Regions from separate parts of the Lactococcus lactis genome, predicted to be linked through region 2. Evidence: a T-box and tRNA genes for the amino acid it is inferred to sense, from the RefSeq annotation. Region 2 holds a T-box; the other holds one or more tRNA genes.

Region 1 (10,908 bases), 260 kb from region 2:
TAGGAATTTTTACTGTATTAGGGATTGATGCTGGAATAGCACATGGTTATTCACAAAATATCTTCTTCATTGTATTCTTAGGAGTATTGACAGGTGTCGGTGGTGGAATGATACGCGATGTGATTGCAAATCAAGTTCCGATGATTTTTAGAGAAAACATCTATGCCCTACCATGTATTATTGGTGGAATTCTATATGTATACCTTCAATCGGTAATCAGCCATAACTTAGCTTTGTTTATTTCTGTCATCTTTATCGTTCTCATCAGAATCATTTCGGAACAGAGAAAACTAAATTTACCAAGAATCGAATATTAATGTATTTAATAAAACATGACAACCGTGGGATTTTCCGGATGTAAGATAAAAAAAGTCGTAAAAGTCACAGTTAATTCTTGACAAGTTTAGTTAGGTTTGATAGAATATAATAGTTGTCGCAAGAGACGAGAGTCTTGAAGCGATAAGCTAGACCATTGAAAACTGAATAAAGAAGAATGACTCATGTGATGTAGTAAGATACATCAAAAATCTGTCAATCAATAATGAAAGACAAGCCAGTCACTAAGGTGACTTAAATACTTTATTTGAGAGTTTGATCCTGGCTCAGGACGAACGCTGGCGGCGTGCCTAATACATGCAAGTTGAGCGCTGAAGGTTGGTACTTGTACCGACTGGATGAGCAGCGAACGGGTGAGTAACGCGTGGGGAATCTGCCTTTGAGCGGGGGACAACATTTGGAAACGAATGCTAATACCGCATAAAAACTTTAAACACAAGTTTTAAGTTTGAAAGATGCAATTGCATCACTCAAAGATGATCCCGCGTTGTATTAGCTAGTTGGTGAGGTAAAGGCTCACCAAGGCGATGATACATAGCCGACCTGAGAGGGTGATCGGCCACATTGGGACTGAGACACGGCCCAAACTCCTACGGGAGGCAGCAGTAGGGAATCTTCGGCAATGGACGAAAGTCTGACCGAGCAACGCCGCGTGAGTGAAGAAGGTTTTCGGATCGTAAAACTCTGTTGGTAGAGAAGAACGTTGGTGAGAGTGGAAAGCTCATCAAGTGACGGTAACTACCCAGAAAGGGACGGCTAACTACGTGCCAGCAGCCGCGGTAATACGTAGGTCCCGAGCGTTGTCCGGATTTATTGGGCGTAAAGCGAGCGCAGGTGGTTTATTAAGTCTGGTGTAAAAGGCAGTGGCTCAACCATTGTATGCATTGGAAACTGGTAGACTTGAGTGCAGGAGAGGAGAGTGGAATTCCATGTGTAGCGGTGAAATGCGTAGATATATGGAGGAACACCGGTGGCGAAAGCGGCTCTCTGGCCTGTAACTGACACTGAGGCTCGAAAGCGTGGGGAGCAAACAGGATTAGATACCCTGGTAGTCCACGCCGTAAACGATGAGTGCTAGATGTAGGGAGCTATAAGTTCTCTGTATCGCAGCTAACGCAATAAGCACTCCGCCTGGGGAGTACGACCGCAAGGTTGAAACTCAAAGGAATTGACGGGGGCCCGCACAAGCGGTGGAGCATGTGGTTTAATTCGAAGCAACGCGAAGAACCTTACCAGGTCTTGACATACTCGTGCTATTCCTAGAGATAGGAAGTTCCTTCGGGACACGGGATACAGGTGGTGCATGGTTGTCGTCAGCTCGTGTCGTGAGATGTTGGGTTAAGTCCCGCAACGAGCGCAACCCCTATTGTTAGTTGCCATCATTAAGTTGGGCACTCTAACGAGACTGCCGGTGATAAACCGGAGGAAGGTGGGGATGACGTCAAATCATCATGCCCCTTATGACCTGGGCTACACACGTGCTACAATGGATGGTACAACGAGTCGCGAGACAGTGATGTTTAGCTAATCTCTTAAAACCATTCTCAGTTCGGATTGTAGGCTGCAACTCGCCTACATGAAGTCGGAATCGCTAGTAATCGCGGATCAGCACGCCGCGGTGAATACGTTCCCGGGCCTTGTACACACCGCCCGTCACACCACGGGAGTTGGGAGTACCCGAAGTAGGTTGCCTAACCGCAAGGAGGGCGCTTCCTAAGGTAAGACCGATGACTGGGGTGAAGTCGTAACAAGGTAGCCGTATCGGAAGGTGCGGCTGGATCACCTCCTTTCTAAGGAATATATACAAAGACGTGAGCATTCAACTTTATTCAGTTTTGAGGGGTTTAGTCATAAACCTAAGCAAGAATCAAATTCTTGATTGTGGGGCCTTAGCTCAGCTGGGAGAGCGCCTGCTTTGCACGCAGGAGGTCAGCGGTTCGATCCCGCTAGGCTCCATTGTCAGACAAGACGTTAAAATCACTTGAACATTGAAAACTAAATAACAATATCTAATAACGATAAATAAACCAAAAGCTGTGAATTTTAAAGAATTTACAAACTTATACTTGAAAAACGATGATTATAAATCATCATGGCAAAGTTAATAAGGGCGCACGGTGGATGCCTTGGCACTAAGAGCCGATGAAGGACGTGACTAACGACGATATTCTAGGGGGAGCAGTAAGTACGCATTGATCCCTAGGTCTCCGAATGGGGAAACCCAGCTGCTACTAGCAGTTATTCATGAGTGAATACATAGCTCATGTAAAGGTAACGCAGAGAACTGAAACATCTAAGTACCTGCAGGAAGAGAAAGTAAAAACGATTTCGTAAGTAGCGGCGAGCGAACGCGAAGAAGGGCAAACCAAGAAGCTTGCTTCTTGGGGTTGTAGGACTGCAACGTGGACTTAAGCATTATAGTCGAATAACCTGGGAAGGTTAATCAAAGAGGGTAATAATCCCGTAGACGAAATAGCGCTTATACCTAGCAGTATCCTGAGTAGGGCTGGACACGCGAAATCCAGTTTGAATCCGGGAGGACCATCTCCCAACCCTAAATACTCCTTAGTGACCGATAGTGAACCAGTACCGTGAGGGAAAGGTGAAAAGAACCCCGAGAGGGGAGTGAAATAGCACCTGAAACCGTGTGCCTACAAGAAGTTCGAGCCCGTTAATGGGTGAGAGCGTGCCTTTTGTAGAATGAACCGGCGAGTTACGTTATGATGCGAGGTTAAGTTGAAGAGACGGAGCCGTAGGGAAACCGAGTCTGAATAGGGCGACTTAGTATCATGATGTAGACCCGAAACCTAGTGACCTATCCATGAGCAGGGTGAAGGTGTGGTAAGACGCACTGGAGGCCCGAACCAGGACACGTTGAAAAGTGTTTGGATGACTTGTGGATAGCGGAGAAATTCCAAACGAACTGGGAGATAGCTGGTTCTCTCCGAAATAGCTTTAGGGCTAGCGTCGAAATGTAAGTGTATTGGAGGTAGAGCACTGTTTGGGTGAGGGGTCCGTCTAGGATTACCAATCTCAGATAAACTCCGAATGCTAATACACATGTTCGGCAGTCAGACTGCGAGTGCTAAGATCCGTAGTCGAAAGGGAAACAGCCCAGACCAACAGCTAAGGTCCCAAAATATATGTTAAGTGGAAAAGGATGTGGGGTTGCACAGACAACTAGGATGTTAGCTCAGAAGCAGCTATCATTCAAAGAGTGCGTAATAGCTCACTAGTCGAGTGACCCTGCGCCGAAAATGTACCGGGGCTAAACATATTACCGAAGCTTTGGATTTAATTTAATTAAATGGTAGGAGAGCGTTCTTAACCGCGATGAAGGTATACCGTGAGGAGTGCTGGAGCGTTAAGAAGTGAGAATGCCGGTATGAGTAGCGCAAGATAAGTGAGAATCTTATCCACCGTAAGACTAAGGTTTCCAGGGGAAGGCTCGTCCGCCCTGGGTTAGTCGGGACCTAAGGCGAGGCCGAAAGGCGTAGTCGATGGACAACTGGTTGATATTCCAGTACTAGATATGATCGTGATGGAGGGACGCAGTAGGCTAAGAGATGCCAGTTAATGGATTCTGGTCTAAGCAGTGAGGTGTGAGATGTGTCAAATGCATTTCTCTTTAACATTGAGCTGTGATGGGGAAGCAACTACGGTTGCGAACTCTCTGATGTCACACTGCCAAGAAAAGCTTCTAGCGTAAAGTCATATCTACCCGTACCGCAAACCGACACAGGTAGTCGAGGCGAGTAGCCTCAGGTGATCGAGAGAACTCTCGTTAAGGAACTCGGCAAAATAGCCCCGTAACTTCGGGAGAAGGGGTGCTGGTGTAAAAGCCAGCCGCAGTGAATAGGCCCAAGCAACTGTTTATCAAAAACACAGCTCTCTGCTAAACCGCAAGGTGATGTATAGGGGGTGACGCCTGCCCGGTGCTGGAAGGTTAAGAGGAGTGCTTAGACGTAAGTCGAAGGTATGAATTGAAGCCCCAGTAAACGGCGGCCGTAACTATAACGGTCCTAAGGTAGCGAAATTCCTTGTCGGGTAAGTTCCGACCCGCACGAAAGGCGTAATGATTTGGGCACTGTCTCAACGAGAGACTCGGTGAAATTTTAGTACCTGTGAAGATGCAGGTTACCCGCGACAGGACGGAAAGACCCCATGGAGCTTTACTGTAGTTTGATATTGAGTACCTGTAAGTCATGTACAGGATAGGTAGGAGCCATTGAAATAGGGACGCTAGTTTCTATTGAGGCGTTGTTGGGATACTACCCTTGACTTATGGTTACTCTAACCCGCTGGCATAATCGGCCAGGGAGACAGTGTCTGACGGACAGTTTGACTGGGGCGGTCGCCTCCTAAAGAGTAACGGAGGCGCTCAAAGGTTGGCTCAGATTGGTTGGAAATCAATCGTAGAGTGTAAAGGTAAAAGCCAGCTTGACTGCGAGAGCTACAACTCGAGCAGGTAGGAAACTAGGACTTAGTGATCCGGTGGTACCGCATGGAAGGGCCATCGCTCAACGGATAAAAGCTACCCTGGGGATAACAGGCTTATCTCCCCCAAGAGTTCACATCGACGGGGAGGTTTGGCACCTCGATGTCGGCTCGTCGCATCCTGGGGCTGTAGTCGGTCCCAAGGGTTGGGCTGTTCGCCCATTAAAGCGGCACGCGAGCTGGGTTCAGAACGTCGTGAGACAGTTCGGTCCCTATCCGTCGCGGGCGTAGGTAATTTGAGAGGATCTGTCCTTAGTACGAGAGGACCGGGATGGACTTACCGCTGGTGTACCAGTTGTTCCGCCAGGAGCACGGCTGGATAGCTATGTAGGGAAGGGATAAGCGCTGAAAGCATCTAAGTGCGAAGCCCACCTCAAGATGAGATTACCCATTCGTAAGAATTAAGAGCCCAGAGAGATGATCTGGTAGATAGGCTGGAAGTGGAAGAGTTGCGAGACTTGGAGCGGACCAGTACTAATCGCTCGAGGACTTTACCAAAAGAGTCAAATATAATATGCTTATGGTTTAAAAGTTAGAAGAATTGTTATTTAGTTTTGAATGTTCAAGGTAACATTTAATGATTTGGTCATCATTGCGATGGAGATACACCTGTTCCCATGTCGAACACAGAAGTTAAGTCCATCTACGGCGGAAGTACTTGGGGGTTGCCCCCTGGGAGATAGGCGAGTGGCCAAGTTTTGGGAGTTTAGCTCAGCTGGGAGAGCATCTGCCTTACAAGCAGAGGGTCAGCGGTTCGATCCCGTTAACTCCCATTGGTTGTTTCAGCCATTAAGTGAATAAAGGTTCTGTAGTGTAGCGGTTATCACGTCGCCCTGTCACGGCGAAGATCGCGGGTTCGATTCCCGTCAGAACCGTTAGTAGAAATACTAATGACTCGTTAGCTCAGTTGGTAGAGCATTTGACTTTTAATCAAAGGGTCGCTGGTTCGAGCCCAGCACGGGTCATAATCCTAGCGGATGTGGCGGAATTGGCAGACGCACTAGATTTAGGATCTAGCGCTTAACGGCGTGGGGGTTCAAGTCCCTTCATCCGCATACTAGGTATTAGCCGACTTAGCTCAGTTGGTAGAGCATCTGATTTGTAATCAGAGGGTCGCGTGTTCGAATCATGTAGTCGGCATTGTCGTAAGACACAAAGTTTAAGTGCGAACGTAGTTCAGGGGTAGAACACAACCTTGCCATGGTTGGGGTCGCGAGTTCGAATCTCGTCGTTCGCTTGATAATTCTCCCCAGTGGGAGTTTTTGTATAATACCCGGGGTGGCGGAACTGGCAGACGCACAGGACTTAAAATCCTGCGAGGGGTAACCTTCGTACCGGTTCGAAACCGGTCCTCGGGATATGCTAAGATTAATAGTTATTAAACTATTAATCTTTTTTTATCTTTCTTTAAGAATGGCTTAATAAAGCGGTTACTTTGTATTTTTGCGAGCTTGGACTAGAAAAATACTTCACAAAATGCTATACTAGGTAAGTAATAAAATATTCGGAGGAATTTTGAAATGGCAATCGTTTCAGCAGAAAAATTCGTACAAGCCGCTCGTGATAACGGATACGCTATCGGTGGTTTCAACACAAACAACCTTGAATGGACTCAAGCTATCTTGCGTGCAGCAGAAGCTAAAAAGACTCCAGTATTGATCCAAACTTCTATGGGTGCGGCTAAATACATGGGTGGTTACAAAATGTGTAAACTCCTCATTGAAACTCTTGTAGAATCAATGGGAATCACAGTTCCAGTTGCTATTCACCTTGACCACGGTCATTTTGATGATGCTTTGGAATGTATCGAAGTTGGTTACTCATCATTGATGTTTGACGGTTCACATCTTCCAATCGAAGAAAACCTTAAACTTGCTGAAGAAGTAATCGCTAAAGCTCATGCTAAAGGCATCTCAGTTGAATGTGAAGTTGGTTCAATTGGTGGTGAAGAAGACGGTATCGTTGGTGAAGGTGAACTTGCTCCTATCGATGATGCAGTTGCAATGGCTAAACTTGGTGTTGACTTCCTTGCAGCAGGTATCGGTAACATTCACGGTCCTTACCCAGAAAACTGGAAAGGTCTTCACATCGATCACCTTGAAAAATTGAACAGAGCACTTGTTGAAGCTATGGGACACAATGTGCCAATCGTACTTCACGGTGGTTCTGGTATCCCTGATGATCAAATCAGAGAAGCTATCGCTAATGGTGTAGCTAAAGTTAACGTTAATACTGAATGCCAACTTGCTTTCGCAGCTGCTACTCGTAAATTCGTTAATGAATTTGATGCTAATGAAGCAGAATACATGAAGAAAAAACTTTTCGACCCACGTAAATTCTTGAAACCTGGTTTCGATGCAATTACTGCGTCTGTTGAAGAACGTATCGACGTATTCGGTTCAGCAAACAAAGCTTAATCAACTTTTAAAACATGATTAAATAAACGTTTGTCATTTATGATGGACGTTTTTTTATTTTTCAATTTGCTTTGATATAACATACTTAAGTATATAAGTTCAACAAGTATTTTCAATTTTATAGATTGGATGCTATTAAAAAAGTTTATCTGGTTGTTGGAAATCAATCATTGCTTACAGAATATTGAAAGAAAGAAAATTTGACTTTAACGAATTGGCACATTGAATTCCTGATTGCGCCAGAAGAATGCTTGTCTTACAAAAAAATTTTGTCTAATTTACGAATAATCTGGTATAAGCTTTATTGATTTGAACTATTATACAGCAAAAGAGTGTACTCTAGTAATTCCTTCATTAATTGTTCTTAGGATATTTGAAATTTCTCCTTTAAAAGACATTTGAGAGGGACTAAAAAAAAAATGAATATAAGAATCTATTTTATGCGAATGCTACCTTTTTAAAATATTACCTAGATGAAGATAAGAAGAGTTGTGAAATATGAGCGGACGATGTATAAGGTTTTTTTGACTGAATTTGATTTTTCTACATTATTAAATTTGTAATAAATATATTATTTTTTAGTAATTTGACTTAGAAATATAAGATAAAGAGAACAGAATATTTTTTAGGGACGATAGTAGTCCTTTGTTTTAGAGAGAGCACGGGTTAATTCAACTAAGTCATAAACAACTTATTATAAAATATGATTAAATATGGCTTTGTCACTTATGAAGGACATTTTTTATATGATTTTACTACTAGCTATATCGTATAATAATTTTTTCAAATAAAAATGGAAATGTGTTCAATAAATAAAAGTGATTAATTTGACTTGCTTGTTTTTAAATGTTACAATTGTGTAAAAGTAGATGTCTTGAAAGAAATGATGTTGAAATTATAATACATACCATGGAGGATTAACTAAAATTGACTAATAATGATAAAATTAAGCGCTTAAAAAAGGAAAAATTTATTGCGGGAACAGCGCTGATTTTAGGAATGACGACTTTTGGCGTGGCTGGCCATGCTGATGGAGTAACTGTTGGAAGTAGTTCAGATGCATCATCAAGCACAGGTAGCTCAAGTTCATCATCAAGTACGGGTAGTTCAAGTTCATCATCAAACACAGGTAGCTCAAGTTCATCATCAAGTACGGGTAGTTCAAGTTCATCATCAAGCACAGGTAGCTCAAGTTCATCATCAAGTACGGGTAGTTCAAGTTCATCATCAAGTACAGGTAGCTCAAGCTCATCATCAAATTCAAATGGTTCAAGTTCATCGTCAAGTACAGGTAATTCAAGTTCATCATCAAAACCAAGTACTTCAGGTTCGACATCAAAACCAAATAATCCAAGTTCATCAACAAATAATAATTCAACTAGTAATTCCTCTACAACAACTCAAGCACCATCAATTTCAGTTTCTACCACAGCTCCTTCAGCGTCAACTTCTACAGTTGCACCCTCTAATTATTCACAGGATAATGCCTACTATCAGACATCAACTGCAGCACAAATTCCTAATTCTTCAGCAGATTCAGCTCCTTCTATTTACGCTGGCCCTGTTTTGAAAACAATTGAAGCAGCTAAGTCAATTGATAAAATTGATACTTCTAGTACAGAAGCCTTTATTAAAAGTATTGCAGACCGCGTGAGAATTTTAGCTGGTAAGAATAATTTGTATGCGTCAATTATATTGGCACAGGCGATTTTAGAATCTGGTTCTGGTCAAAGTAATATGAGTCAGCAGTATTTTAATATTTTCAATATTACAGGTGCTTATTTAGGAAAATCAATTTCATTTAAGACGGAAGAATTTTCGGGAAATAATCCTTATTATATTGAACAAAGTTTTAGAGTTTATAGTAACTATGACCAAGCCTTGGATGATTATATTAATTTGATGATTAAAGGGACAACTTGGAACTCAGAAATTTATGCTGGCGCATGGAAGTCACACGCTAAGACTTACCAAGAAGCAGCTCAAGCTTTGCAAGGTATTTTTGCTACTGACCCAGCATATGCACAAAAATTAATTGAAATTATTCAAGAATATAAATTAGATGCTTATGATAATGTTGATAGTACAACACAAGTTGTAGATAGTAAAATTCCTGAAAGTCCATTGGTGGCATCAAAATTAGATAATTCAGCTTATCCAGAATATAATGGGGTAGAATATCCAGGTGCTGATAGTTATGCTTTTGGTAATTGTACACAGTATGTTTATAACCGTATCATTCAATTAGGTGGGCTCGTTGGAACACATATGGGAAATGGTGGAGAATGGGGAATTAATGCCCAAGCTCAAGGTTATTTCACAACAACTGTTCCAACTGAGGGTTATGCTGTTAGCTTCCCACCAGGAGTAGCTGGTTCAAGTTCAGAATATGGTCACGTAGCTTTTGTTGAAAAGGTTTATTCAGATAACTCTATTCTCGTTTCAGAGATGAATGTTAAAGGTAATAATATTGTCAGCGAACGCCATATTTCTGCTGGTGTAGCTGCTTTGGCAACTTATATTCAACCTAAATAATTACTGACAAAATTAATTAGTAGTTCTGTCAGTAAAATAGGAGTATTGAATCTTTTATTTAGCTAAAAAAAGAAGATGTTAAAAATCAGCCCAAAGGCTGATTTTTATTTGGTAAAAGTTTGAGATAATAAGTGTACGAGATAAAGATAATCTCAATAAAAAAAGTTTTTAAGATATTGAATGCTTGAATGAGCAGAGAAAGGATCTAAAAAAATGGCTAATAAAAAAGATAGAATTATGGATTTGATGCGTCGTGGAATTATCACGGAAGATGAAGCTTTAGAATTACTTGAAAAAAATGGTTCAGTGAATGGAGAAGCTTCTGATGATAAAACTGAGAACAAAGAATTCACATATACAGATAAAGAAGGATATGTTAATCACGATGTAGATTTTCCTGATGCAATGAAAAATGTTGCAGAAAGTTTGTTTGCTAGAGGTAAAGAAATTTTCCAAGGGGTTGCAAAATCTGTTGATGATAATATTGATTTTTCAAAAGGATTTCCTAAGGTTAAATCAATTTCTCACACTGTAGAAAAAGATATCAACGAAGATTTCAAAAATGTTAATCTTAATCTTAAGAGTGGTAAAGTAAATATTTTACCGGGTGAAAATGCCCATGTAAAAGTAGAATATAAAATTTACGGGGCAGTTGAAGATGGTGATGTAGAAGCTTATATTGCTGAAAAAACTAAACTTGAAGTTGAAGATGATGTGCTTGAAATTGAAGCAAATGGTCGAATTTCTGCGGATATTGAACTTTACTTACCAGTAAAAGAATATGAAAATATTGAGATTAATACACCTCATGCAGAACTTAAAGTTGAAAAAATTTCCAGTCAAAAAATGAATATTAATCTTATGAACGGAAATGCTGAAGTGCTTGAAGTAAACAGCGATGAGTTGAAGATTAACAATAAGAATGGTGAAATCAAAGTAATTGATGGCACGAATTCAGATTTAGAATTAACTGGAGTTAATGGTAATATCAGAATTACAACTGCTTTTGAATCTGGTGATGTCTCACTCGTAAACGGAAATATTTTGCTGACCGAAAAAACAGGAACGGCTCACAAATTAAATCTTAAAAATGTGAATGGCGATATCAAAGTTTCTGTACCAG
Region 2 (10,908 bases):
TAATAGTGTATCACACAATCCTTTATTAGTGATTTTTTTATAATGGATTGAAAATGGTCATTTAATTGACGAACTAGAGGGAAAATAATTAACAAATGATAAATTTAAAAATAGGACAGAAACTTCAACTCGAAATCGAGCGAATGGGAATAAATGGGGAAGGAATTGGCGTCATTTCAGGACGACTTGTTTTTATTCCTTATGCACTTCCAGGTGAAGAAGTTTTAGTTGAAATTACTGAAAATGCTAGAAATTTTAGTCGTGCAAAATTGGTTAAGATTATTGAAAAATCACCAAACCGTGTGAAACCACAGGATAGAGCTTATCATGAAATGAGTCAATCTCACATCATGCATCTTTCTTATCCAATGCAATTGGAATTTAAGCGTGATGTTATGCGTCAGGCCTTAGAAAAATATAAACCAGCAGGTTGGCGTAATTATGAATTGCGTGCAACTTTGGGAATGGAAAATACACTTGGTTATCGTAACAAATTGCAGTTCCAAGTGCGTCGTTTGAATGACGGAACAGTGATTGCGGGACTTTATCAAGAAGGAACACATCATTTGGTTAACCTAGATAACTGTTTGGTTCAAGATCCCAAAACCCAAGAAATTATCAATCACATTTGCCGTTTGATTGAAAAATTTGATTTACCTGTATATGATGAACGTAAAATCGGCGGAATTCGTACGGTCATGGTTCGTCGTTCACAAAAAACAGGTGAAGTACAAATTATTTTTGTGACTTCAACACCAATTATTTTGGACGGACAAGTTTGGCCTGAATTACGTGAAGAACCTTCAAAACGTCAAAAAAATTCTTTTGTTAAATTTGATAAAATGTTGTCAGCACTGACAGAAGAATTTGAAGAAATTGTGACGGTTGCGGTCAATTTCCACCCAAGAAAAACCAGTGAAATCTATGGCGAACGCACACAAATTTTATTCAATGAAAAAGAAACAATTACCGAAGGCGTTTTGGATTATGAATTTGAATTAAGTCCTCGTGCTTTCTACCAATTGAACTCTGAGCAAGCCAATGTACTTTATGGTGAAGCAGTTAAGGCTTTGAATCCTAAAAAAGATGACCGTGTCATTGATGCATATTGTGGTGTAGGTACGATTGGTTTTGCGGTGGCTAAAAAAGTAAAATCGGTTCATGGAATGGATATTACACCAGAATCAATTTTTGATGCGCGTGAAAATGCCAAACGTTTGGGGCTTAAAAATTGCCACTATGAAATTGGTAAAGCTGAGCGAATTATTCCAAATTGGAACAAATCTGGTCATAGAGCAACTGCAATGATTGTTGACCCACCACGTACGGGGCTTGATGATGCATTGCTTGAAACAATTACTAAATTCCCACCGGAAAAAATGGTTTATGTCAGCTGTAACGTTTCAACTTTGGCAAAAGATTTAGTCGTTTTGGCCAATTATTACAAAGTAGAATACATCCAATCAGTGGACATGTTCCCACATACAGCAAGAACTGAAGCCGTTGTTAAATTGACAAAACGTGATGAACCTTTGAAAATTGTTAAATTTGAACATTTGGAAGAAGAACGTAAAGCTGAAGCTTTTGCTAAGGGTAAAAAACGTGGACGTCGTCCGCAAAAATATGGTAAATATTGAGAAATTTTGCTGACAGAATTATTAGTTGCTAGTAGCTAAAGTTTAAGTGAAAATTTACTGACAGAATGGATATTTTAGTTGTTCATTCTTTTAATTACGATTTACCTGCTCGTTGTTCAATCGCTGACGATGGATAGAACGCTCAGCTTTGCTGTTCATTCTTTTATCCACAACTAAAATGCTCGATTCACTCGCTGACGAATGATAGGATGACCAGCTCCGCTGTTCATTCTTTATCCACAGATAAAATACTCCTTATTCAGTCGTATTTTACTGACAAGATTTTCGTCAGTAAATTTTATAGTTAAAATTAGAAAAGTAAGAAAAATTATGAAAAAATTTATTGTTGAACCTGAATTTTGGGAACTTTTTCCTGAGACAAAAATCGGAATTGTTTTAGCTAAAAATATTGATAATAGTATGGAATCAAGTGCTGAAATCAAAAAAAATCTTGATGAGGCGAATGAAAATGCAGAGCAATTTTTAGAAGCGGCTGTTTTTAGTGAAAATCCTGTAGTCTCTGTTTGGCGCAAGGCTTATCAAAAATTTAAAACAAAAAAAGGGGCTAGAAGTTCGATTGAAAATCTGCTTAAACGAGTAGATAAAGGTAAAGCTGTGGGTTCGATTAATCCTTTGGTTGATATTTACAATAGTATTAGCTTGAACTATGGGCTACCTGCTGGTGGTGAGGATATTGATACTTTTGCAGGAAATCTACGTTTGACAAAAGCTGTTGGTGGCGAACATTTCTTGGCTTTGGGTGATGATGAAGCTGATAATGCTTTGCCTGGTGAAATCTGCTATCTTGATGATGAAGGGGCAGTTTGTCGCTCATGGAATTGGCGTGATGGTCAAAGAACGATGCTGACAGAACAAACCAAAAATGCTTTTTTGATTATTGAATCTGTTGACCCTGAACGCGGTGAAGTTCTAGATACTGCAACTCAAAAATTAGCTGAATTGAGTGAAAAGTATTTAGGGGGAACGGCACAGGTACTCCTAGTCACTAAAGAAAATCCAGAAATTTCTTTAGACTAGCGTTTTGTGACATCTAAAAAAATTAGATTTACTGACAGATAAGAGATTTGATAGGAAAGTTGATGATACTGTCAATAAAAAGAGCCGTCAGTAAATCTGACGGTTCTGTCATTAATTATTTTTATGATAAAATGGAAAAAATCCGAGGTTTTATATGATTTATATGAGAAAAGCAGGCCCGAAAGATTTGCTTTCAATTATGAAAATTATTGAAGAAGCAAGAACTTTTTTGGCTGATTCTGGGAGTGAACAATGGCAAAATGCTTATCCAGCAGTTTTTGATATTGAAGAGGATTTTGCGAAAGAACAGGCCTATGTCTTGTTAGTTGATGATAAAATAGCCGGTTATTGTGCAATTATTACAGGTGAAGAACCAGCTTATACTCAAATTACTGACGGCGCTTGGTCAAATCAAAATTTTGATTATGTGACCATTCATCGAATTGCTTTGTCTAACGAATTTCGTGGACAATCTTTGACAAGATATCTATTTTCAAATATTTTTACCTTGATGTTATCTAAAGGATACTCTGATTTTCGCCTAGATACCCACCCGGTCAATAAATTGATGCAACATGTCTTTGAACGTGAAGGCTTTGTAAAACGAGGACTTGTTCAATTTGAAGGTGACCGTTTTGCTTATCAATTGGAGCTTAATAAATAGATGAATAAAAAAGAACTTATTGATTTTTGCTTGTCTCTTGGGCCGACTTTTGCAGATACTCCCTTTGCCAAAATGGAGAAGGGTCAGCCGACGGTAGTGATGCGACATTTAAAGAATAAAAAATCATTTGCTTATATTTCTGAGCGAGAAGGCCGAGTCAATATCGCAATCAAGCAGAAGCCAGAAATTGCAATCGAATTGCGAGATTTCTTTGTGGATATTAATCCAGCATTTCACATGAATAAAGCGCATTGGAACGATGTTTTACTTGGTGGAGATGTTGCTGATGAGCAAGTTTGCAAAATGGTTGAGCAAAGCTATGATTTAATCAAACCCAAAAGATAATGATGAGCCAACAGCTCTGAATTTTAATAGGAGAAAAAATGACTTACGAACAAAATTTTTTAAAAGATTTTCAAGAATGGGTGGACCAACAAGTTCAAATTTCTGAACTTGCCATGAAAGCAGCTAAAAAAATTGCCACAGAAGACGGTAAAAAAGAAGCGAAAGAAGCAGCTATTCGTTATGAAAGTCGTTTAGACGCATACCAATTTTTGCAAGGAAAATTTGAAAACTACAAAAATGGTAAAGATTTCCATGACGTTCCAGATTTTGGAACAAAAACATTTTAATGAGTGACTTCTATTTTTAGAGAAGTGACTTCTAACCATTAGATAAAAGGAGATTCAAATGAATTTTAAGAAGATGGTTGGTAATCAAGTGCGAGTAAGAGCTCTCGCTTAGATTACCGCAAAGTCTTATTTCTTTGCGGATAAGAACAAATTGAGTTCACCTTCCTTGAAGTGGATGAAAATGGACAAAATGGAACTTGTGCCTTGCACAGAACCATATTTTCTCAATTTTCATAACTTCAAAGCAGTCGGGTTCACATCTTAAGGAATAAGAAAATGTTAAAACCATATGAATATAATCGAATTAAATACCTGACCTTTGACCTCGTCAATGTCTATCACTCTGTCAATGATAAATCGACAGTTGAGGCAGTTTACGCCCAAGTCGCCACAGAAATTTTGCAAATCGCTGAAAATGCTGACAGCCTTGTCAGTGAAAATAATCTGTCAGTAAAAGTTGCTATCCAAGAATACTTATCAGCCATTGATAATCCTAAATTATCAAGAGAACAAGCTGAAAAATTACTGACAGAACTTAAAACTTTAGTCGAAGCTTTTCATTTACCGAGTGAAGCTCAAATGAAAAAAGCTTTCAAAAAAGTTAAAAAGTTAAAAATTCCAGCGACAAGTCAATGGGACTTACGTGATGTCACTTACTTTGCTTGGAATGAAGTTTCAAGCGGCCGAAAATATCTTTTGACCGTTGACGGGCGTGGTTTCTATGGCAGTATCTCTGGTAGTATGAAAAATATCTGTGCCATTTGCCAAAAAACAAGTATTGTCACTCAATTTCTAGCGACAACAAAAAGAGGCGCTGACGGGACCTATACTAAAAATGGCACCTATATTTGCTTAGATTCTGAACAATGTAATCAGCAAATTCAAGCCAAAGAAGGCTTGGAGCATTTTTTAGAAATCATTAAAGAAAAATAAAAATTTAGAAGTATCTTGTAAAAAAACAAGAATTCTGCTAAAATAAAAACAAGTTGACGAGGAGTAATAAAGCAAGACTTATAGAGAGAACACGGTTGGTGAAAGTGTTCAGTCAAACTTTATGAAGGTTGCGTCATTTCAAGAAAATTATGGCATAAAATGAGTGTCGTCAATTGACGAAAATCAGGTGGTACCGTGCGGAAGCACCCTGGAGAATAAATCAGGGTGCTTTTTTTGTACCCAAAGGAGAAAAACATGACAAACGAACTAACCCCAAAATTCAACCCGACAGAGGTTGAAGCAGGACGCTACGAAAAATGGCTTGAAGCTGATGTTTTCAAACCTTCTGGAAATCCCGATGCAGAGCCTTATAGCATCGTTATTCCACCACCAAATGTGACAGGAAAACTCCACTTGGGTCATGCTTGGGATACAACTTTGCAAGACATCATCATCCGTCAAAAACGGATGCAAGGTTTTGATACGCTTTGGTTGCCAGGAATGGACCATGCGGGGATTGCCACTCAAGCAAAAGTTGCTGCCCGCCTTGCTGAAGATGGTATTTTGCCACAAGACCTTGGACGTGAAAAATTCCTTGATAAAGTTTGGGAGTGGAAAGATGAATATGCCACAACAATCAAGGAACAATGGGGTAAAATGGGAATCTCAGTGGATTATTCTCGTGAACGTTTTACTCTTGATGAAGGGCTTTCACAAGCGGTTCGTAAAGTTTTTGTTCAACTTTACAATAAAGGTTGGATTTACCGTGGTGAAAAACTCATCAACTGGGATCCAAAAGCGATGACTGCTTTGTCAGACATTGAAGTCATTCACAAAGAAATTGATGGGGCTTTTTACCACATCACTTACCAAATTGAAGGAAGTGATGAGTTTGTTGAAATCGCCACAACACGTCCAGAAACTTTCCTTGGTGATACAGCTGTTATCGTCAATGAAAAAGATGAACGCTATAAACATTTAGTGGGCAAAAATGTTATCCTCCCAATCATTAATCGTGTCATTCCGATTTTGACAGACGATCATGCTGATATGGAAAAAGGAACTGGGGTTGTAAAAATTACACCTGCTCATGATCCTAATGACTTTGAAGTTGCGATGCGTCATGATTTGCCAATGATTAACATGATGAACAATGACGGAACCATCAATGAAAATGGTGGAAAATATGAAGGACTTGACCGTTTTGAAGCCCGCAAACAAATTGTTGCTGACCTCAAGGAATTGGGGCAGTTGGTTGATATAAAACCAGTCCGCCATGAAGTTGGGCACTCAGAGCGAACAGGAGTGGTTGTTGAACCACGTTTATCAACACAATGGTTTGTCAAAATGGACGAATTAGCTAAGAATGCAATTGCTCATCAACGAAAAAAAGATGGAACGGATGATGTGGTCGCTTTCTATCCACCACGTTTTGGTGATGCTTACTTGCAATGGATGGAAAATGTTCATGATTGGGTTATTTCACGTCAACTTTGGTGGGGGCATCAAATTCCAGCTTGGTATAATGAAGCGGGTGAAATGTATGTTGGTGAAGAAGCACCTGAGGGAGAAGGTTGGACACAAGATGCTGATGTACTTGATACTTGGTTTAGTTCAGCTTTGTGGCCTTTTAGCACGATGGGGTGGCCGGATGAAAATGCAGAAGACTTCAAACGCTACTATCCAACATCAACTTTAGTAACCGGTTATGATATTATTCCTTTCTGGGTTTCACGTATGATTTTTCAAGGTTTGGAATTTACAGGTAAATCACCATTTAAACGTGCTTTAATTCATGGTTTGATTCGTGACGAAGAAGGACGTAAAATGTCTAAATCGCTTGGTAACGGAATTGACCCAATGGATGTGATTGAAAAATATGGAACAGATGCACTCCGTTGGTTCCTATCAAATGGTTCTGCACCAGGACAAGATGTACGTTTTTCTTATGATAAAATGGATGCCGCTTGGAATTTCATCAATAAAATTTGGAATGTTTCACGTTATATTTTGATGAATGCAGAAGATGTCAGCGCTGATGCTGTTTCTTCGGCTTTGACAAAAGTTGCAAATAAAACTGCTGGTAATGTCACTGACCGTTGGATTTTAACACGTTTGAATGATACTGTTGAGCGCGTGACTGAACAAATGGATAAATTTGAATTTGGTGTCGCTGGTCATATTCTTTACAATTTCATTTGGGATGAGTTTGCAAACTGGTATTTGGAATTAACAAAAGAAGTTATGTTTGGTGAGGATGAAGCTGAAAAAGACATTACACGTGCAGTATTGCTCCATGTTTTAGATCAAGTTTTACGTCTATTACACCCAATTATGCCTTTCTTCACTGAAGAAATCTTTGAAAAATTACCAAATACTTCTGGTTCAATTGTTGTTGCCGAATATCCAAAAGTACGTCCAGAATTTAATGATGACAAGGCAAGCGAAGGTGTGGCGATGTTAATCGAATTAATTACAGCCGTTCGTAATATTCGTGCTGAGGTTAATACTCCATTGTCTAAGCAAGTGCCAATCTTCATCAAGTCTGAACAAGCTGAATTTTTGAACTCTGTTGCTCCTTATATCACACGTTTTGCTAACCCGTCAGAGCTTGTTATTGCAGAAGAAGTCGTGCTTGATGAGCAAGCGATGACTGCTGTTATCACAGGGGCTGAGCTCTTCTTACCACTCAAAGGTCTGATTAACATCGAAGAAGAAATTGCTCGACTTGAAAAAGAACTTGCTAAATGGCAAAAAGAGTTAGATTTAGTGAATAAAAAATTGGGTAATGAACGTTTTGTTGCGAATGCTAAAGTAGAAGTTGTTCAAAAAGAAAAAGATAAATTAGCCGATTATCAAGAAAAATTTGATACTGTGAAAGCTCGTATCGCAGAATTGAAAGAAAACTAATATAAAAACCCAGTAGCTCAAAAGCTACTGGATTTTTTATTTCTACAAAATTATTAATAAAATACCACCGAGAATAAGAAGGGAATTCAGAAGGGTAGTCCCTTTTTTACTTGCATTTGTATGAGGATTGATACTCATACCTAAACCAAATTTTCGAGGAATCCAGAAATCAGTTTCTTTGCTGACCGTTTGTTCACCATATCTCTGAAAAAAGAAGAGTAGTAATACAACGCTAAAGCATTCTGAGGCAGCAGAAATTCTGACGAAATTTACAGATAGGATTGAGCAAATAATTGTACTGACAAAAGTTAAAAACACTAAGAAGACACTAAGGATAAGACGAAATTTATAAATAATTAAACAAAAATTACTGACAGAATTTCCTGTCAGTAATTTTTATCTTTAAGCTTTGCTGATTTCTTTTTTATAAAGATTTCCCCAAGCTGCCATCGTATCATGGATTGGTTTGAGGGTTCTTCCAAGTTCTGTCAGTGAATATTCAACACGAGGGGGTACTTCTGCATAGACTTCACGATGAACCAGCCCGCTTTCTTCGAGGGCACGTAAATGTTGGGTCAAAACTTTTTGTGAAATATGTCCAACTGAACGTTGAAGTTCGCCAAAGCGCATGGTTCGCTCTAATAAATCACGGACAATGAGCATTTTCCAACGGTCGCCCATCAAAACAAGTGCTGTTTCAACAGGACAATCTGGAAGTTCAGAAATTTTTTTCATTTTTTTATTACCTCAAATCGTTGATATTATACAATAGTATCTAAAAGGGGTGTATCTAACTTTCAAGTGCTTACTTTACATATTGATGGTACAATGATATTATACACTTAGGTAGTCAAAAAAGCAAGCTACTTTAAAATATAAAAAATAATAAATAAATGGAGGATTTAACATGAAATATTTAGTAACAGGTGCGACAGGTGGATACGGTACTTATGCACTCGGATTTTTGAAAGAATTGGTTCCAATTTCTGATATTGCAGTTTTGGCTCGCACAGAAGAAAAAGCAGCCCCACTCAAAGCGGCAGGTTTCGATGTACGTTTGGCAGATTATTCAGATTTAACTGCTTTAGAACAAGCATTTACAGGAATTGACCGTTTGCTTTTTGTTTCAGGAGCGCCGGGAAATCGTCAAGCTGAGCATCAAAATGTTGTTGATGCAGCCAAAAGTGCTGGAATTTCTTATATTGCTTATACAAGTTTTCCTCAAGCAGAAAGGGCAACAAGTGACTTAGCTGCTGACCACATCTATACTGAAAAGGCGATTGAAAAATCAGGAATTGCTCACACATTTTTACGTAATAATTGGTACTTTGAAAATGAAATGCCAATTATTGCTGCTGCACTTTCAACTGGAAAATTTGTTTACAATGCACCAACAGGTAAAGTGGGCTGGGCTTTGAAACGCGAATATGCAGAAGTTGGAGCAAAAGCACTTGCTGGAGCAGATTTTCCAGAAGTTTTGGAGCTTTCAGGAAAAATATTGACTTACGCCGAACTTGCTCAAGCACTAAAAGCAGTTTCTGATAAGGAATTTGAAGTAGTCGCTGCTGATGACAAAACTTTTGTCAGTCATTTAGTTGAAACTGGACTTCCAGATTTTGTAGCGGAACTTTTCCTCGGCTTCCAAAAAGATATTGAAGCAAAAGATTTAGATGTGGAATCTAAAGATTTTGAAAAAGTCTTGGGACATTCACTGACAGATACAAAAGAAGCTTTGAAAGAACTTTTGGCATAATAAAAAAATTACTGACAGACCTGTCAGTAATTTTTATTTGAGTCTATAAGATAATTTCTCAACAAATTCATAAGCTGCTGGACAGTAAAGTGTATTTTTTATCGTTAAATTATTGATTTGATAAATCTTTTTACGGTCAGTATGGGGAAATTCGCGACAAGCTTTAGGACGAACTTCGTAAATGCTACAGAGATTGTCAGAACCAAGAAACTGACAAGGCATGGTTTGAAAAACTTTGTCACCATCTTCGTCAGTTCGGAGATATGCGGCTTCAAAGTCACTCACTTTCATTTTTAAATGTTTGGCGACGCGTTCAATATCGGCCTCTGTCCAAAGAGGGCCTAAGGTTTTGCAACAATTAGCACATTTGGTGCAATCAATTTCTAAAAAAACCTCTTCATGAACTTCTTTAACGATTTTATCTAATTGCTTTGGTGGTTTTTTGGCAAGTCCAGCTAAAAATTTCTTATGTGTCTTTTGTTTTTGTTGGGCTAGATTTTTATAACGGTCAAGGTCAATTTCAAATGTATATTTCATCATTAATATTTTAGCAAAAATTTACATGAAAGACTGATTTGTCAGTCGTCAAAGAGATTTGACACCCTTAAAAGTGTTAGGAGTTAGCTTATCAGTAAATCTTTTAATAACAATAAATATTCATTGAAATCTTAAACTAAATTTTTATAAAAAAAGCTGTCCCAAAGCTGGAAAAGTTTCACAGATAGAAAGCTAAACAAATAAGCGCTTACATAACCTTTAGTATTGTTAAAAAGCCGAAAAAGTGATAAAATGAACTAGAAAATTCGAAGATAAAACAATGCAAAAGTTGTCGTTCTTCAATAGCTAAATTCTCGTAAAAAGCGAGAAATTGAAAGGAATTAAAATGGCTCATATTAAATTTGACTATTCAAAACTCACTCCATTTGTAGCTGAAAATGAATTAGACGAAATCCAATGGCAAATCGACGGGGCAGCTAAATTGCTCCACGAAGGAAAAGGTGCTGGGAGCGATTATATCGGATGGCTTGACCTTCCTGAAGATTACGACAAAGAAGAATTTGCTCGTATTCAAAAAGCAGCTAAAAAAATTCAATCTGATTCAGAAGTTCTTATTGTTATCGGTATCGGTGGTTCATACCTCGGTGCACGTGCAGCAATTGACTTTTTGAGCAACAGCTTTGTTAACTTGCAAACTGCCGAAGAACGTAAAGCACCACGTATTCTTTATGCTGGTAACTCAATTTCTTCATCATACTTGGCTGACCTTGTAGATTACGTTGCTGACAAAGATTTCTCTGTAAATGTAATCTCTAAATCAGGTACAACAACAGAACCAGCGAT

Evidence for each region. The T-box of region 2 lies ahead of PYW37_RS12210 (valine--tRNA ligase). A T-box ahead of a tRNA ligase gene usually reads a tRNA of that ligase, here a tRNA-Val.
Region 1: it has a tRNA-Val gene. The T-box ahead of PYW37_RS12210 (valine--tRNA ligase) is inferred to sense a tRNA for this amino acid. The anticodon was not compared.

What each region holds. Positions count from the first base shown of each region.
Region 1 covers NZ_CP118969.1:2,130,728-2,141,635, reverse strand. The annotation lists gene PYW37_RS10830 (trimeric intracellular cation channel family protein) at 1-317, shown strand, start outside; rRNA gene PYW37_RS10825 (16S ribosomal RNA) at 580-2,126, shown strand; tRNA gene PYW37_RS10820 (tRNA-Ala) at 2,220-2,292, shown strand; rRNA gene PYW37_RS10815 (23S ribosomal RNA) at 2,431-5,331, shown strand; rRNA gene rrf (5S ribosomal RNA) at 5,415-5,530, shown strand; tRNA gene PYW37_RS10805 (tRNA-Val) at 5,534-5,606, shown strand; tRNA gene PYW37_RS10800 (tRNA-Asp) at 5,636-5,708, shown strand; tRNA gene PYW37_RS10795 (tRNA-Lys) at 5,726-5,798, shown strand; tRNA gene PYW37_RS10790 (tRNA-Leu) at 5,807-5,888, shown strand; tRNA gene PYW37_RS10785 (tRNA-Thr) at 5,901-5,973, shown strand; tRNA gene PYW37_RS10780 (tRNA-Gly) at 5,999-6,070, shown strand; tRNA gene PYW37_RS10775 (tRNA-Leu) at 6,106-6,191, shown strand; gene PYW37_RS10770 (class II fructose-bisphosphate aldolase) at 6,354-7,250, shown strand; gene PYW37_RS10765 (amidase domain-containing protein) at 8,223-9,785, shown strand; gene PYW37_RS10760 (DUF4097 family beta strand repeat-containing protein) at 9,999-10,908, shown strand, end outside.
Region 2 covers NZ_CP118969.1:2,392,657-2,403,564, reverse strand. The annotation lists gene rlmD (23S rRNA (uracil(1939)-C(5))-methyltransferase RlmD) at 96-1,637, shown strand; gene PYW37_RS12235 (B3/B4 domain-containing protein) at 1,968-2,675, shown strand; gene PYW37_RS12230 (GNAT family N-acetyltransferase) at 2,830-3,339, shown strand; gene PYW37_RS12225 (MmcQ/YjbR family DNA-binding protein) at 3,340-3,684, shown strand; gene PYW37_RS12220 (DUF1912 family protein) at 3,723-3,971, shown strand; gene PYW37_RS12215 (FusB/FusC family EF-G-binding protein) at 4,248-4,904, shown strand; T-box leader at 4,952-5,118, shown strand; gene PYW37_RS12210 (valine--tRNA ligase) at 5,160-7,814, shown strand; gene PYW37_RS12205 (winged helix-turn-helix transcriptional regulator) at 8,217-8,549, opposite strand; gene PYW37_RS12200 (NAD(P)H-binding protein) at 8,722-9,567, shown strand; gene PYW37_RS12195 (YkgJ family cysteine cluster protein) at 9,601-10,107, opposite strand; gene PYW37_RS12190 (glucose-6-phosphate isomerase) at 10,451-10,908, shown strand, end outside.